2 regions of the Hydrogenophaga laconesensis genome follow, and region 2 is predicted to be linked to the other one. Evidence: predicted binding sites of a transcription regulator. Region 2 holds the regulator's gene; the other holds the start of a gene.
What was found. Region 2 encodes FliA, which starts transcription of late flagellar genes. Its sites were predicted from a motif close to CTAAAGTTTNNNNNNNNNNNGCCGNTA; they were not measured.
Positions count from the first base shown of each region.

Region 1 (8,264 bases), on a different contig from region 2:
GATCGAACAGACGTCCTTCGGCCTGAGCCTGTTCGGCCGCCGCAACGGCGAACCCGATTCGTACTACTGGCGCATCACGCAGTGGCTGTTCCCCTGGTTCACGCTCATCGCGCCCTTCGGCGAGCACGCGCTGGGTGGCCACGTGTGGGTGCCGATCGACGACCACAGCTGCTGGGCCTGGAGCATCAACTGGCAGCCAGCCCACCCGCTCACCGAAGAGGAGCGCACCGCCATGGAAGAAGGCAAGGGCATCCACGTCGAGTACGAGGCACCGGGCAGCTTCATCCCCAAGCAGAACCGCGACAACGACTACGGCATGGACCGCCAGGCGCAGCGCGACGAGCGCTCGTACAGCGGCGTCTTCGGCTTCTCCGCGCAGGACTATTCGCTGCAGGAGAGCATGGGCACCATCCAGGACCACGAAGCCGAAAAACTGCTGCCCACCGACAAGGCCATCGTCATGGCGCGCCGCATGCTGCACGAAGCCGCGCTCGGCCTGGAACAGGGTCAGACCCCGCCCGCGCTGGACCCGGCCGCGCAGCACGTGCGCCCCGCCGGCGTGCTGCTGCCCAAGGAGCAGGACCCGGTTGCCTGGGCCCGTGAAGAACTGGCAGACGCCACGAAGAAACCGGTCTTCAGCCTCTGAAGCGAATTTCCCTTTTTCCCACGACGGACAACCTCAGGAGACACCCCATGAAGTCCCACTTGAAACTCGCGGCGACGGTCGCACTCGCGGCTTGCGCGGCCACCTCCGCCTGGGCGCAGACCGCTGCGTCCGACTGGCGCCCGAGCAAGCCGGTGCGCATCATCGTGCCCATCGTCGGCAGCACCAACGACGTGCTCGCCCGCCTCATCGGCCCCGAACTGCAGAAGGCACTCGGCCAGCCCTTCGTGGTGGAGAACAAGCCCGGCGCGGGCGGCAACATCGGCGCGCTCGAAGTGGTGCGCTCCGCGCCCGACGGCCACACGCTGCTGATTGGCTACAACGGCCCGCTGGCGATCAACGTCACGCTGTTCGACAAGATGCCGTACGACCCGATGAAGGAACTCGCCCCGATCACGCTGGCCGTGAAAGCGCCGCAGTACCTGGTGGTGAACCCTGCCGCCGGCTTCACCGACGTGAAAGACTTCATCGCCAAGGCGAAAGCCAACCCCACCCAGTACAGCTACGGCTCGGTGGCCATGGGCAGCGCCTCACACCTCACCATGGAAATGATGAAGTCGGCCGCGAGCTTCCACGCCACCCACATCCCTTACCGTGGTGCGGGCCCCGCCGTGACCGACCTCATTGCCGGCAACGTGCAGGCCGGCTTCTTCGTGCCTGGCAACGTGCAGGGTTTCGTGAAGGAAGGGCGCCTGAAGCTGCTGGCCTCCACCGGCACCAAGCGCTTCCCCAGCACGCCCGATGTGCCCACGCTCGCCGAGTCGGGCCTGAAGGACTTCGAGGCCACCTCGTGGATCGGCCTGCTCGCGCCCGCCGGCACGCCGCCGGCCATCATCAACCGCTACCACGACGAGATGGTGCGCATCCTGAACTCGCCCGAAATCCAGAAGCGCCTGCACGAGATGGAATTCGAGATCGTCGCCAGCACGCCCAAGCAGTTCAGCGACTGGATCGGTACCGAGATCCCACGCTGGGGCAAGGTCATCAAGTCCACCGGCGCGAAGGCGGAGTGAGCCCAGATGCGTGAACCCAGACTGGCTGGCAAGGTCGCGCTCATCACCGGAGGCGGAGCCGGCATCGGCGCCGCTGCCGCCCACCTGTTCTGCCAGGAAGGCGCGGCCGTGCTGCTGGTGGACGCCAACGCTGAGGCTCTCGAACGCACGAAGGCCTCCGTGCTGGAGACGATCCCTTCGGCGCGCGTGGTCACCGTCGCCGCCAACGTGGCCGACGAGGCCGCCGCAAAGGCCGCCGTGCAGCAGTGCGTTGCGCAGTGGGATGGGCTGGACATCCTCGTCAACAACGCCGCCATGCGCAACTACACCGCCGCCGCCAACGCCACACCCGCCGAATGGCAGGCCATGGTGGGCGTGAACCTGGTGGGCATGTCCAACTACTGCGGCGCGGCGCTGCCCGCGCTGCGGCAGTCGGGCGCGGGTGCCATCGTCAACGTCTCGTCCTGCTACGCCGTCACCGGCCGCAAGGGCATGGCGCTGTACGACGCGACCAAGGCCGCCCAGCTCGCCTTCACGCGCAGCCTGGCCTTCGAGGAAGCGCCGCACGGCGTGCGCGCCAACGCGGTGTGCCCCGGCTCCACGCTGACCGACTTCCACGTCGGCCGTGCGCAGACCAGCGGCAAGAGCGTCGAGCAGCTCAAGACCGAGCGGAAGGACACCTCGCTCATCGGCCGCTGGGCATCGCCCGAAGAAATCGCCTGGCCCATCGTGTGGCTGGCCTCGAGCGAAGCGTCCTTCATCACCGGTACCACGCTGATGGTCGATGGCGGGCTGCACATCATGTAAGCCCCGGCGCCACGCGGCACGCGTGGCGCCTTCTTCCCGCATCTTCCATGTCTTCATCCACCCTGCAGGCGCTCGTCTTCAACCTGCGCCACGAGGCCACGGGCATCGCCAGCGTCGAGCTGCGGCCCGTCGCGCCGGCCAGCGCGTTCCCACCGGTCGAGGCCGGCGCGCACATCGATCTGCACCTGGGCAACGGTCTGGTGCGCAGCTACTCGCTCACCAACCCGGGTGAGAGCCACCGCTACGTGGTCGCGGTGCTCAATGACAAGCGCAGCCGGGGCGGCTCGCGTTATGTGCACGAGCAGTTGCGCGTCGGCCAGACCTTGACCATCGGCGCGCCGCGCAACCACTTCCGGCTCGACGAGACCGCGCCGAAGAGCGTGCTGCTGGCGGGCGGCATCGGCATCACACCCGTCTACGCCATGCTGCAGCGACTGAGCGTGCTGCGCCAACCCGCACACCTCATCTACTGCGCGCGCAGCCGCGCCGAGGCCGCCTTTCTGGCCAGCGTCGAATCGCTGGTGAGCGCGAGCCCGTCGGTGCTGTCGGTGCAGTACCACTTCGACGACGAGCACGGCACGCCGCCCGATCTGCCCCGCCTGCTCGCCGGCCACGACAGGGGCACCCACTTCTACTGCTGCGGCCCCGGCCCCATGCTCGACGCCTACGAACGCGCCTGCGAGCAGCTTGGGCAGACGCACGTGCACCTGGAACGCTTCGCCGCCACCGCGCCCGTGGCACCCTCGGTGCCCGCCACCGGCTACAGCGTGGAGCTGCGCAAATCCGGCAAGACGGTGCACGTCGCGCCCGGCGTGGCCTTGCTGGATGCGATGCTCGACGCCGGCCTGAACCCCGAGTACAGCTGCCGCGAAGGCGTGTGCGGCGCGTGCGAGACGAAAGTGATTGCCGGTGACGTCGACCACCGTGACCACCTGCTCAGCACGCAGGAGCGCGCCGCCAACAAGTCCATGATGATCTGCGTCTCCGGCTGCCGCTCGGGCAGCCTCGTGCTCGACGCCTGAAAGCCTGAACGCCGCGCGGTACTTGCGCGGCTTCTTTTTTGCCACCAGAATAACAACGTTATTGAATCGTACCGGCGATACAAAATTCACCAGACACCGCAAGGAGACACCCCATGGCCACCCCGCCACCCAGCGCCGCCGCCCCCTGGACGGCCAACGTGCGCGACATGAAACGCGTCGCCATCCTGGCCGCCGCCAGCGAGGTGTTTGGCGAGAACGGCCTGCAGGGCGCCACCATGCGAGAGATCGCGCAGCGCGCCGGCTGCACCACCGGCGCCATCTACCCGCTGTTCGCGAGCAAGGAACTCATCTACGCCGAACTGCTCGCCACCTCGCTCGCCGATCTGCACAGCCATGTGGTCGCGGCCGCACAAGGCAAAGGCGCTGGCCAGCCCCACGAACGCGCTGCAAAAGCTTTTCTGGATTACTACCTCGCCCGTCCCTACGAAGTGAACCTGGGCCTGTACGCCTTCAACGGCCTCAAGAAGCTCGGCGTGGGCAAAGCGCACGACAGCGCGCTCAACAAGGCGCTGATCGACACCCTGGTGCTGCTCTCACCCCACGAACGCCGCACCCGCAACAGCCCGCCCGATGCCGACGCAATGGCCGCCTTCGCGCAGCTCATCGGCACGCTGGTGCTGCACCAGGCCGGGCGCCTGCAGTTCTCCAAGCTTTCCCCCCGGCAGCTCGTCGAGCATGCCTTGACCACCCGCCGGCGAGCCGCCGGCCCACAGGAGACATGAAGATGGCAGTGAGAACCGAGAAGAACGGCGCGGTCTGGACGATCATCCACAGCCGCTTTGACGAAGCCCGCAACGCCATGGACCCCGAGAGCGCCGACGCCCTCGTGGCCGCCTTCCTTGAATTCGACCAGGACCCCTCGGCCTCGGTGGCCGTGCTCTGGGGCGAGGGCGGTGCCTTCTGCGCCGGGTGGGACCTGAAGTACGCCAGCGCCCTGGCCGACCGCGACAAGTTCGACAAGGACATCGCGCGCGGTCTGGCCTTCCCCCAGGGCGCGAACGCCGCGCCGCGCGGGCCGCTCGGCCCCACGCGGCTCGAACTCTCCAAGCCCGTCATCGCCGCGGTGGAAGGCCCCGCCGTGGCCGGCGGCATGGAACTCGCGCTGTGGTGCGACATCCGCGTCATGGCGCAGACCGCCTACTTCGGCGTCTACTGCCGCCGCTGGGGCATCCCGCTGCTCGACGGCGGTTCGGTGCGCCTGCCACGCCTGGTGGGCCAGGGCCGCGCGATGGAAATCATCCTCACCGGCCGCAAGGTGCCCGCCCAGGAAGCGGTGGCCATCGGCATGTGCGAGCAGGTGGTGGAAGAGGGCGGTGCGCGCGAAGCGGCCGAAGCCATGGCGCGCGAGATCGCCCGTTTTCCGCAGGCCGCCGTGCGCGCCGACCGCCGCACCGTGCACGAGGCCTACGGCCTGCCGCTGCGCCAGGCCATGCGTGTCGAATGGCACAACGGCGTGGAAGCGCACTTCGAGGAAGGCGCGGCCGGCGCCGGCCGCTTCGCCGCCGGCCTGGGCCGCAGCGGCGATTTCAAGACGATCTGAACTCCCCCCTGCGCCGCTGCGCGGCTTCCCCCCTCCCTGGCGCGCCTGCGGCGCTTGGAGGGGGGACGGCATCTTGGGCCGGCAAAGCCGGACCCTTGATGCCTCTGGACCGCGTTTCTTCTTTCGTGGCGGGTCTTGCCCCGGCTCAGGCTCCCTGCGGTGCGGGCTGGGCCTGCGCCGAAGCCGGCAGGCCGAAGATCTTGTCGAACGCCAGGTTGAACACGAAGGTGTAGACCAGGAAGAACACGATCAGGCCCAGGTCCAGCACGAAGGCCTGCCACAGCGTGATCTCCAGCCACCAGGCGAAGAGCGGCACCAGCGTGATCACCAGCCCGCCCTCGAACCCGATGGCGTGCGCCACGCGGCGCAGCACGCTGCGCCCCCGCGTGGCCTGGCGCGCCTCCCAGCGCTCGAACAGCGTGTTGTAGACCAGGTTCCACATCACCGCGATGGCCGAGGCCGCCACCGCCGCCACGCTCGCGTGGCCCATGCCGTTGCCCGACAGCAGCGCCAGCCCGGTGGTGGACATGGCGATGGCAATGATCTCGTAGAGCGTGATGTAGACGACTTTGCGCTTGATGCCTTGCACGGCAGAACTCCAGAAAAAACGCGCCCCGGGCCGGAATGGGCCGGGGCAATGCGTGCATCGTATGGCGGCCTGGCTGAAGATAAAAGTCAGATACTTTCAGAAAATCTGATAAGTTGGCGCCCATGGCCTTCTCCAGCGACAACGTGCGCGTCTTCCTGGCGGTGCTCGACACCGGCTCCTTCTCCGCCGCCGCGCGCCAGCTCGGGCGGGTGCCTTCCGCCGTCAGCATGACCATCGCGAACCTCGAAGCCGAGCTCGATCTCGTGCTGTTCGACCGCAGCGGCCGCGAACCCCGGCCCACCGACGTGGCCCGCGCCCTGGAGCCCCAGGCCCGCCAGCTCGCCAGCCAGCTGCGGCAGCTGCAGGCCCACGCCGAAGGCCTGCACCAGGGGCTGGAACGCCAGCTCACCATCGCCATCGCGCCCGAACTGCTCTCCGCCCCGTGGAGCCAGCCCCTGAAAGTGCTCGCGGCCGAATACCCCGCGCTCATTGTGGAAGTGCTCTCTGCCCCGCAGGCCGACGCGCTGCGCATGCTGCACGCCGGCGACGCGCAACTGGCGCTCGTGTTCGAACGCCCCGGCACCGACGAGCGCGAAGGCTTTCAGGAAGTGGGGCAGGAAATCCTGGTCGCCGTCATCTCGCCCTCGCACCCCGACGCAATGGCGCGCCAGGGCCAACTGCAACTGAACGACCTGATCGACATCCGCCAGATCGCCGTCGTCAGCCGCGACCCCCACGGGCGCGACCCCCGGTTGCTGCTCGCCCGGCACATCTGGCGCACCGACAGCCACCTCGCCACCCTCAGCCTGGTGCAGGCCGGCCTCGGCTGGGCCTACCTGCCGCGCAGCCTGGTGGAGCCGCTGGTGGCCGCCGGCACGCTCGCCGAAATCGCCTTCGGCAACATTAGCAACCAGCTGCGGGTGTGGGTGGACGTGGTCTGGCACACCGACCGGCCCATGGGCCTCGGCACCAAACGCTTCATTGAATTGATGCGGCAGCAGGCCGCGCACAACAAGGCCGACTGAGCGCAGGCCCGGCGGGGTTCAGACCAGCGCGTTCACCTGCGTGCCCAGCGAACCCTCGCTCGCCAGCGGCAGGCTCGCCGGCAGCGCATTCAGCATCGCCATCGCGCTGGAGGTCTGAATGTCCTGCGCCTTCTTCAGCACCTGCATCTGCACTTCGCTGGTGGTCTGGTCGCGCTTCATCTCGGCGACGGCGTGAACAAGAGCGGCGGGAGAAACGTCCATGCGAAAGGTCCTGCAAAAAAGGGGGATGTCTTCTTATCGACCGCCCCCGTCCAATCTTGACAACGACCGGGCTTCACGCGCTATCGTCGCCCGTGCCGCCCGGCGGCCCAGGAACACCAGAAACCCAGGGAAGGACACTGAACATGAACGAAAAAGACCTGCTGCTCGGCCCCGTGCTGTCGTTTCGCGGCGTCGGCAAGGGCGACGTCTGGAAAGTCACCGCGTTGCTCGGCCTCAAATCCAGCGCCCCCATTCCCGCGCTGGAGGTGGACGGCAAGGCCTGCCCCGCGCCCAAAGAACTCCTGCTCCACGGCGGCGAACGCTACCTGCGCTACGACCTTGGCTGCAAGGTGCTCAAGAACGAGCGCAGGGTGAGCTACGGCATTCCTGGCGGGCCGTCATGGAACATGACCGTGCCCGGCAAAGACTTCGCCCCCCGCATGGCCTATGTGTCCTGCAACGGCTTCTCCGACCCCGCCGTCATGCGCAAACTCATCCGCACCTCCGACGCCGTGTGGGAAGACCTGCTCTACAGCCACGACCGCCAGCTCCGCCGAAAGCAGGGCAGCGGCGACACCAAGCTGCTCGACAAGGAACAGCTCTGGCACGAAAAGCGCATCCACGACAAAGGCCTGCAGCGCTTCCACCTCATGCTCATGGGCGGCGACCAGATCTACTTCGACGCCATCTGGGAAGACATCAAGCCCCTGCGCCAGTGGGTGGCGCTGCCTCGTCAGGCCCAGCTGGAATTCAAGGTGAGCAAGGCGCTCGAACGCGAGATCGAGAACTACTACCTCGGCCTCTACAAGGCGCGCTGGCTGCCCCCGGACCGAAAAGCCTGGTCGTCCGCCACCGCCACGCTCGACGCCAGCGCCGCCCTGGCCACCATGCCCACCATCATGATGTGGGACGACCACGACATCTTCGACGGCTGGGGCTCCTACAGCTGCGAAATGCAGAACTCGCCGCTCTTCCAGACCCTGTTCCGCCACGCCCGGCGCGCCTTCTGGGTCTTTCAGATGCAGCACGCGCTGGACGACCTGCCCGAGCTGGAAGACACCACGCCGGCCGGCTTCTCCCGGCAAGACCCCTTGCTCAAACCCATCGCCTGGAGCCAGGTGCTCGCCAAAGACCCGCTCGCGCTCCCCCTGCTCGACAAGCAGCCCGGCTTCACCTCCGCCTACGCCATCGGCCCCGTCGCCATCGTCGCGGCCGACCTGCGCACCGAACGCTCCCGCGCCCAGGTCATGGGCACCGACACCTGGGCACAGATCAAGAAATGGACCGGCAGCCTTGATGCTGGCCCCTGCCAGCACCTGCTGTTTATGTCCTCCGTGCCCGTGGTGCACCCCAAGCTGCCCCTGGCCGAGCTGCTGCTCGAC
Region 1 covers NZ_JAVDWE010000013.1:158,854-167,117, reverse strand. The annotation lists gene J2X09_RS20575 (aromatic ring-hydroxylating dioxygenase subunit alpha) at 1-646, shown strand, start outside; gene J2X09_RS20570 (Bug family tripartite tricarboxylate transporter substrate binding protein) at 694-1,677, shown strand; gene J2X09_RS20565 (SDR family NAD(P)-dependent oxidoreductase) at 1,684-2,463, shown strand; gene J2X09_RS20560 (PDR/VanB family oxidoreductase) at 2,511-3,485, shown strand; gene J2X09_RS20555 (TetR/AcrR family transcriptional regulator) at 3,599-4,228, shown strand; gene J2X09_RS20550 (crotonase/enoyl-CoA hydratase family protein) at 4,231-5,046, shown strand; gene J2X09_RS20545 (PACE efflux transporter) at 5,192-5,635, opposite strand; gene J2X09_RS20540 (LysR family transcriptional regulator) at 5,758-6,660, shown strand; gene J2X09_RS20535 (putative motility protein) at 6,679-6,882, opposite strand; gene J2X09_RS20530 (alkaline phosphatase D family protein) at 7,026-8,264, shown strand, end outside.
Region 1: J2X09_RS20535 (putative motility protein) is a predicted target of FliA. The motif match lies at 6,917-6,943, and genes of this name have one in related genera.

Region 2 (8,264 bases):
TGTTATTGCAACGACCTCTACCGCGAGGCCCGACGCCTGCGGATTCCCATCGACGGGGTGGAGGTGCAGGCCAGCGCGCGGTTCGCCGGCATCGGCCTGGCCGCCACCGACATCCGTTACACCGCGAGCGTGAATTCGCCCGCCTCGCCGGAAGCCATCAGCGCCCTGCTGCGCGAGACGGACGCGGTGGCCGAGGTGCAGAACACCCTGCGCAAGGGTGTGCCGGTCGTCCGGCAGTCCGCCAGCTAGATCCGCTTCTGTTCCACGGCCAGGCGCACCGCGAGCGCGGCCAGCACCCCGCCCATGACGTACTGCTGCACCGCCAGCCACCGGCGGTTGTGCTGGAACCAGCGTGCCAGCCGGGCGGCCGACAGCGCGATGCTCAGGTTCACGCTGAAGCTGAAGACGATCTGGGTCAGTCCCAGCACCACGCTCTGCGCGAACACCGAACCGTGCCCGGGCGAGATGAATTGCGGAAAGATCGCCAGGTAGAACACCGCGATCTTGGGGTTGAGCAGATTGGTGAGAAAGCCCATGGCGAACAGCTTGCGCGGCGAATCCTGCGGCAGCTCACGCGCCTCGAACGGCGAGCGCGCACCGGGCTTCACGGCCTGCCAGGCCAGGTAGAGCAGGTAGGCCGCGCCGGCCCACTTCAGGATCTCGTAGGCCATGGGCACCGCCATGAACAGCGCGGTGAGGCCGGCCGCGGCGGTGAACATGTGCACCAGGAAACCGGCGACCACACCGAACAGCGAGATGACACCGGCCCGCCTGCCCTGGCAGATCGAGCGGGAGATCAGGTAGATCATGTTGGGGCCGGGCGTGAGCGCCATCAGCAGGGCCGCACCGGCGAACAGCAGCCAGTCGTTCAGGGGAACCATGGGAACGCCTCGTCAGGGATGGGAATCTCCGTATCGTAGGCCCGTCCGAACAACCCGGCATTCACCTCGCCCACCAGAGCCAGCGCCCCAGCACGGGCGCCAGCCAGCCACCCCGATGCCGGGTTGCCACGGCGGGGTCGGGGGCGCCCATGGCGCGCAGCCGTGCTTCCAGCGCACCCAGTCCCACCTGGCGCGCGGCCTGCACGGGCGTGAGGTTGTCGAACTCGGACAGCAGCAGCGGGTCGGCGCCGTGGTCCAGCAGCAGTCCGGCCACCGCTTCCTGCCGTTCGAGGATGCAGGCCACCAGCGGCGTGGAGAGAAACTCGGGGTGCGCGTAGTTGAGGTCCACGCCATTGCGCGCGTGGTAACGCACCAGTTCGATCTCGCCCTCGCAGGCCGCCTTGAACAGTTCCTTCCAGTCGCCACCCGACATCGCTTCTCCTTCATGTTTCAATCGTTGGCCGTGTGCCGCCTGGCCGGCACGCCGTGCCTGCACCATAACCGGAGGACACTGTCTTGAACATGAAGCAAACCCTTGCCGCTGCCCTTCTGGGCAGTATGGTGAGTTTGACGGCCCACGCCGCCCCACCCTCGGACGCGTCCATCGCCACGCTGCTGTCGGTTACCCAATCCGACAAGATGCTGGACACGATGTACGCGAACATGGAGCAGATGATCCGTCAGGGCATGCAGCAGGCGACCGCGGGCAAGGCGCTCAGCGACGAGCAGAAACGCGTCATGGAACTGGCGCCCACGCGGATCGCCAGGCTCATGCGCGAGGAGATCACCTGGGCCAGCATGGAACCGATGATCGTCCAGGTCTACCGCGAAAGTTTCGACCAGGCCGAGATCGATGGCCTGATCGCCTTCTACCAGAGCCCGGTCGGACAGTCGTTCGTGGCCAAGATGCCGCTGGTGATGCAGCGTTCGATGGACGCCTCGCAGGCACAGCTGCAGGCCTTCATGCCCAAGCTGCAGCAGGCCATGGCGGAGGTCATGAAGGAAGCCCGGCTGACGCCCTGAGCCGGCAGGAGCGACCATGGCGTACACGGACACCCGCACGGTCTGCTGGCAACCCACATGGAATCCGGCCCATGCGGGCGTCGGGCTGGAACACCTGCTGCTGTCGGAAGGCGAAGCCAGCGCCGTGGTGCTCGCGTTCGACGACACCACCGGCCCGTTCCGGCTCAGCTACCGCCTGGCCTGGGGGCCGACATGGCAGCTGCGCCAGGCCGACCTGCTGGTCGATACCCACCAGGCCTCCGCCGCGCTCAGCCTGCGCACCGACGGGAATGGCCACTGGCGCGACGGACAGAACCGCGTGCTGCACGCACTGGATGGCTGCCTGGACATCGACATCTGGCCCACGCCCTTCACCAACAGTTTTCCCATCCGGCGCGCGCCGATGGCCGTGGGCGAGCGCCGCGAGTTCCGCATGGCGTGGGTATCCGCCCCCACGCTGAGCGTGCAGCCGCAGCCACAGGCCTACACCAGGCTGGCCGAGCGGCTCTACCGGTTCGAAAGTCTGGACGGCAGCGGCTTCACGGTCGATCTGCCGGTGGACGAAGACGGCGTCGTGCTCGACTACCCGGGCCTGTTCAAGCGCGCCTGAGCGGTGCCCACCAGAGGCATCCAGGGTCCGGCTCCGCCGGCCCGAGATGCCGTCCCCCCTCGAAGCGCCGAAGGCGCGCCACAGAGGGGGGAAGCCGCAAAGCGGCGCAGGGGGGCGCTCTGTCAATGCGCCCGCAGTTTCGAGCGCAACCGCGCAATCGACTGGCTGTGCAGCTGGCAGATGCGCGATTCGGTCACGCCGAGCACCGCTGCGATTTCCTTGAGGTTCATGTCGTGCTCGTAGTACATCGACATGATCTGCTGTTCGCGTTCGGGCAGCACCTTGATGGCGGCCACCAGGGCCTGGCGCATGCGCTGGTCCTGCAGCACGGCCGACGGATCGGCTTCGTGGTCGCCCATGTGGCGGTCCAGGAAACCGTCCTCGTCGTCACCGTTCCCGCTGATGTCTTCCAGGTACACGAGCTGCGTGCCGCGCACCTTGGCCAGCAGGTGCTGGTAGTCGGCCAGGCTCATGCCCATCTCTTCGGCGATCTCGCTTTCCTTGGGCACGCGGTGCAGCTTCTGCTGCAGGCGGTGCACGGCGGTCTCGATGTCTTTCTGGCTCTTGCGCGATCCGCGCGACATCCAGTCGCCGTCGCGCAGCTCGTCGATCATGGCGCCACGGATGCGCTGGCTGGCGAAGGTCTCGAACTGCACACCCTGCGTCGGCTCGAAGCGCGCGATGGCTTCGGTCAGGCCGATCATGCCCACCTGGATCAGGTCGTCCAGCTCCACGCTCGGCGGCAGCTTGGCGATCATGTGGTGGGCGAGGCGGCGCACCAGCGGGCTGTATTTGCGCAGCTGGTCGTCCCGGTTCAGGGTGCCTTTGGCGGTGTACATCTTCAACTCCAGAGAGAGGGTGCGGCAGCGTTGGCCGCGTAGGCGGTGACGGCGGCGCGCGGCACGAGACCGTGGTAACCATGGCCTTGCGCATGGGTGGGGCGCGGGCGCTCCAGCGCGCTTTCCTGCACACGCAGGGCCCAGCTGGGGGTGGCCCAGCAATCCAGCGACAGGTCCAGGTGGCGACGGGCGGTGTCGACCACGGTGTTCACGATGGTCTGCAGCGCGGCAGGCGACGGGCCGGCCAGCGGCGCGAGCACTGGTGTGAGATCGGCCGCATCCAGCACCTTGACGGCGCCATACGCGTCGATGCTGGACTGGGGTTGTTCAAGCACGGGCACCAGCGCGTGCGCGCCCATGCCGAAGAGCAGCTCGCCCAGCGCCATCGCAGGAGCGAACAGCAGCACCACCACGCCAGAGGCGAAGGGCGCGAGCAGACGGGAGAGCGCAATGGCCGTGCCGGCGGTCTGTGCGGTGTCCTGCAACACGCGCAGGCCGGCGGCACCGGGCATCACCAGCCAGTCGCCACTGATGGCGGGGCGTTCCAGGTGGACGATGGAGGGGTCCTGCAGCACGCGCATCAGACCAAGGTGAGCGCCGTCGTGGCGGTCACGGCTGGTCGCCTCGACCGCGGTCGCGTCGACGATGACCACCGCACGGCCTTGTGCCGTGAGGCTGGCCGCGAGCGTGCAGAGCCACTCGTAGGCGCGTGCGGGTTGTGCCGGTGCGGCCACCGGCATCAACACTGCCCCGCCCGGGGGTGGTTCACCACGCAGGCCGGCGGCCTGGTCGAAGCCGGGTTCAAACATGCGAAGCCCCCAGGTTGATGCCGCGGCTGGAAGCCTGCGCGAAGAAGTAGCCCATGTCGGTGGGGTGCGGGTCGTAGGCCGACTTGCCTTGCGTGCCCATGGACAGGCGCACCAGCGCCGCGGCATCGGGGTTCTGCCAGTCTTCGGGCACGCGCTGGCCGTTGGCCACACCGCGCAGCACCACCTGGTGGCGGATCAGGGCGTCCAGGGCCGGGCCGAGCTTGACGGCTTCGTCCACCTTGGAGAGCACCACGCCGTGCAGCGAGCTGGCCTTGAACGAGGTCAGCACCTCGTCCAGCGTGTCGCCCTGCGAGCCGGCGTTGAGCACCAGGGTCTTCTTGACCTTGGGAATGTCGAGCATGTCCAGCATGTCCTGGATGCGCTCGTCGCGCTGGCCCAGGCCGGCGGTGTCGATGATCACCAGGCGCTTGTTGGCCAGCAGGTTCAGCAGGTCCTTGAGCGCGGCGCGGTCGTGCGCGAGGTGGGCGACGACACCGAGCATGCGGCCGAAGGCGCGCAGCTGCTCGAAGCCGGAGACGCGGTAGGTGTCGAGCGTGATCAGGCCAACGCTGCCGGCACCGTACTGCTTGACGCACTGGGCGGCCAGCTTGGCGGCCGTGGTGGTCTTGCCCACGCCCGTGGCGCCGACCAGCGACACCACGCCACCTTCGTCGCACAGCCCGGCACCGGGGGTGGCGACCTTGAGGTTGCGGGTGATCACGTCCATCAGCCAGCGCACGGCTTCACCGGCGCCACCTTCGGAAGGCACGCGCTCGAGCACGGCGCGCGACATCGCGGGCGAGTAGCCGGCGCGGATCATCTTGAGCATCAGGTTGGACTGGATCGGGTTCTGCTTGGAGGAACCGAGCCAGGCCAGCGTGTTGAAGCGCTCTTCGATCATGTCCTTGAGCGCGGAGAGCTCGACCGCCATGCGGCTGTCGTCGTGGCTGGGGAAACGGGTCGCGGGCTGCGAGTCTTCCCAGGCAGGTTCGCTGCTGCGGGTGCGGATGGGCGCGGGCTGACGAACCACGATGGGGTCGGGCTGGTTGACACGCTGCACCGGCACGGCCACGGGTTCGGGGCGGGCCATGATCGGCGCGGCCATCTGTGGGGCAGCGATCTGCTGCTGGGCGCGACGCTCCAGGGCAGACGGCTCTTCGGCAGCGGCAGCAGTCGTGGCGGACGTGCCGTGCAGGGCTTCGCGGCGCTTGCGCAGCATGCGTTCGCGCACATAGTCCTGGAACGACAGCGTGCTCATGGCCAGCGTTTCGGTGTCGCTTTGCACCGACTGTGGCGCGGCCAGGGAGCTGGCGGCGGCAGCAGCCGCGGCGGGCCTGGCGCGCGCCGGCGCCGACTCGGGGCGCATCAGGCCGCGTTCGTTGTTCGCGTGCTGGGCCATCGTGGCCAGGCTTTCCTCGGCCGCGGCCATCACCTCGAACCCCTCGCCGGTGGAACGGGTGGAGAGAATCACGGCGCTGTCGCCGAAGGTCTTGCGTGCCTTGTTCATGGCTTCGCGGGACGTGGGGGCAATGAAGCGTTGGATGTTCATGCTGCAAGTTCTCCAAGGATCGGGCCGATGCGGATCAGGTGGGTTTCAGGAATTTCGCTGTGGGCCAGGACCTGCAGGCGCGGCGCGGCGCGGCGCAGCAGGCGGGACATGGCGGTGCGGATGGCGTCGGGCACCAGCAGGCAGGCGGGCACGCCCTTCTCTTCCTGGCGGTTGGCGATGTCGGTGGCGGATTTGCTGAGCATCTCGGCCACGCCGGGGTCCAGCGCGCCGTTGGCGGCACCCGAGAGGGCCTGCATCAGCAGGCGCTCCAGGCCGGGTTCGATGGCGATGACTTCCAGCTCCTTCACGGGGCCGTAGATCTGCTGGACGATGGCCGGCGAGAGCGCCATGCGCACGCGGCGGGCCAGCTCGGCCGGGTCCTGCGTGTGGGCGGCGTGTTCGGCCAGGGATTCGATGATGGTGCGGATGTCGCGCACATGCACAGACTCTTCCAGCAGCAGCTGGAGAACTTTCTGGAAAGTGGCAACCGGGACCATTTTCGGAACGACTTCTTCGATCAGTTTGGGGGCCAGGCGGGTGACGTGTTCAACCAGGTCCTGGGTCTCCGTCCGGCTCAGCAACTTGGCGGCCTGGACTTGCATCAAGTGTGAAAGATGCGTGGCCAGCACAGTCTCGGAATCAACGACCGTAAAACCCGCCATTTGCGCGTTCTCACGCTGCTTTTCGTCGATCCAGTGCGCGGGCAGGCCGAAAGCGGGATCGGTGGTGGGGGTGCCGATCAGCGGCGTGCCGATGCCACCCGGATCGATCGCCAGGAACATGCCGGGAAACACCTCGCCCTCGCCCACCACCACGCCACGCAGGGTGATGCGGTAGGCGCTGGGGCGCAGCTCCAGGTTGTCGCGCACATGCACCGCCGGCGGCAGGAAGCCGACTTCCTGGGCGAACTTCTTGCGCACGCCCTTGATGCGGGTCAGCAGGTCGCCCTGGCGGGTCTTGTCGACCATGGCGATCAGGCGGTAGCCCAGTTCCAGGCCGAGCAGGTCGACCGGCTGCAGGTCGTCCCAGGTGGCTTCGCCATCGCCCTGCACTGCCGGGGCTTCCGGTTCAGGCGCCGGCCTGGCCTGCTCGCGCATCAGCCAGTACGCCCCGCCACCGCAGATCGCGGCGAAGCTCAGGAACACCATGTGCGGCATGCCCGGCACGATGCCCAGCATGAACATCACGGCCCCCGTGATGCCCAGCACCTTGGGCGAAAGGAACATCTGCTCCATCACCTGGGCGCCCAGGTCTTCGTCCTTGCCGACGCGCGACACCACCATGGCCGCAGCCACCGAGATCAGCAGGCCGGGAATCTGCGCCACCAGCGCGTCGCCGACGGCCAGCAGGATGTAGTTGTCGGCCGCCTGGCTGGCCGAGAGGCCGTGCTGCAGCACACCGATGACGAAGCCGCCGATGATGTTGATGAACAGGATCAGGATGCCGGCGATGGCGTCCCCGCGCACGAACTTGGCCGCACCGTCCATGGAACCGAAGAAGTTCGCTTCCTCGCCCACTTCGGCGCGGCGGCGCTTGGCCTCCTTCTCGTCGATCAGGCCGGCGTTCAGGTCGGCGTCGATCGCCATCTGCTTGCCGGGCATGGCGTCCAGGGTGAAGCGGGCCGACACCTCGGCGATGCGCTCCGAACCCTTGGTGATCACCACGAAGTTGATCACCACCAGGATCGCGAACACGATCAGGCCAACCGCGAAGTTGCCGCCGATCAGGAAGTGGCCGAAGGCCTCGATCACCGCGCCGGCCGCGCCGGGGCCGGTGTGGCCTTCGAGCAGCACCACGCGGGTGGAGGCCACGTTGAGCGAGAGGCGCAGCAGCGTGGTGAGCAGCAGCACGGTGGGGAAGACCGAGAAATCCAGCGGCCGCTTCATGTAGGCGGCCACCATCATCACCACCAGCGCCAGCGCGATGTTGAGCGTGAAGAAGGTGTCCAGCAGCCAGGGCGGCAGCGGCAGCACCATCATCGACAGGACGGTGATGACCAGCATCGGCGCGGCCAGGCCGCCGGCCCAGCCGGCGTTGCGGTTCAGCCATTGCTGAAGGGCTTGCAAGTTCATTCCGTCGCCTCCTTGGCGGCTTTCTTGAAGTGCGGATCGAGCTCGGGCGGCACGACGGGCACAGGCTGTTCAGCGGGCATGACACCCTGGCCCTTGAGCGCGGCCTTGAGCTGGTACACGTAGGCCAGCACCTGGGCCACGGCGGTGTAGAGCGCCGAGGGGATTTCCTGGTCGATCTCGGCGTGGGCGTAGAGCGCACGGGCCAGCATGGGCGACTGCAGCACGGGCACCTTGTGGGCCTTGGCCACGTCGCGGATCTTCATGGCCAGCAGGTCGGCCCCCTTGGCGATCACGCGCGGCGCGTTCATGGAGGCGTCGTCGTAACGGATGGCCACGGCATAGTGGGTCGGGTTCATGACCACAAGGTCGGCCTTGGGCACGGCGTTGATGCTGTTGCGCTGGGCCATCTCGCGCTGGCGCGCGCGGCGCTGCGATTTGACGTGCGGGTCGCCTTCCGCTTCCTTGTGTTCCTGCTTCACTTCCTGGTGCGACATGCGCATGC
Region 2 covers NZ_JAVDWE010000005.1:33,014-41,277, reverse strand. The annotation lists gene J2X09_RS10420 (OsmC family protein) at 1-249, shown strand, start outside; gene J2X09_RS10415 (LysE family translocator) at 246-881, opposite strand; gene J2X09_RS10410 (ankyrin repeat domain-containing protein) at 943-1,314, opposite strand; gene J2X09_RS10405 (DUF2059 domain-containing protein) at 1,404-1,904, shown strand; gene J2X09_RS10400 (putative glycolipid-binding domain-containing protein) at 1,921-2,493, shown strand; gene J2X09_RS10395 (RNA polymerase sigma factor FliA) at 2,616-3,332, opposite strand; gene J2X09_RS10390 (hypothetical protein) at 3,335-4,141, opposite strand; gene flhF (flagellar biosynthesis GTPase FlhF) at 4,134-5,690, opposite strand; gene flhA (flagellar biosynthesis protein FlhA) at 5,687-7,762, opposite strand; gene flhB (flagellar biosynthesis protein FlhB) at 7,759-8,264, opposite strand, start outside.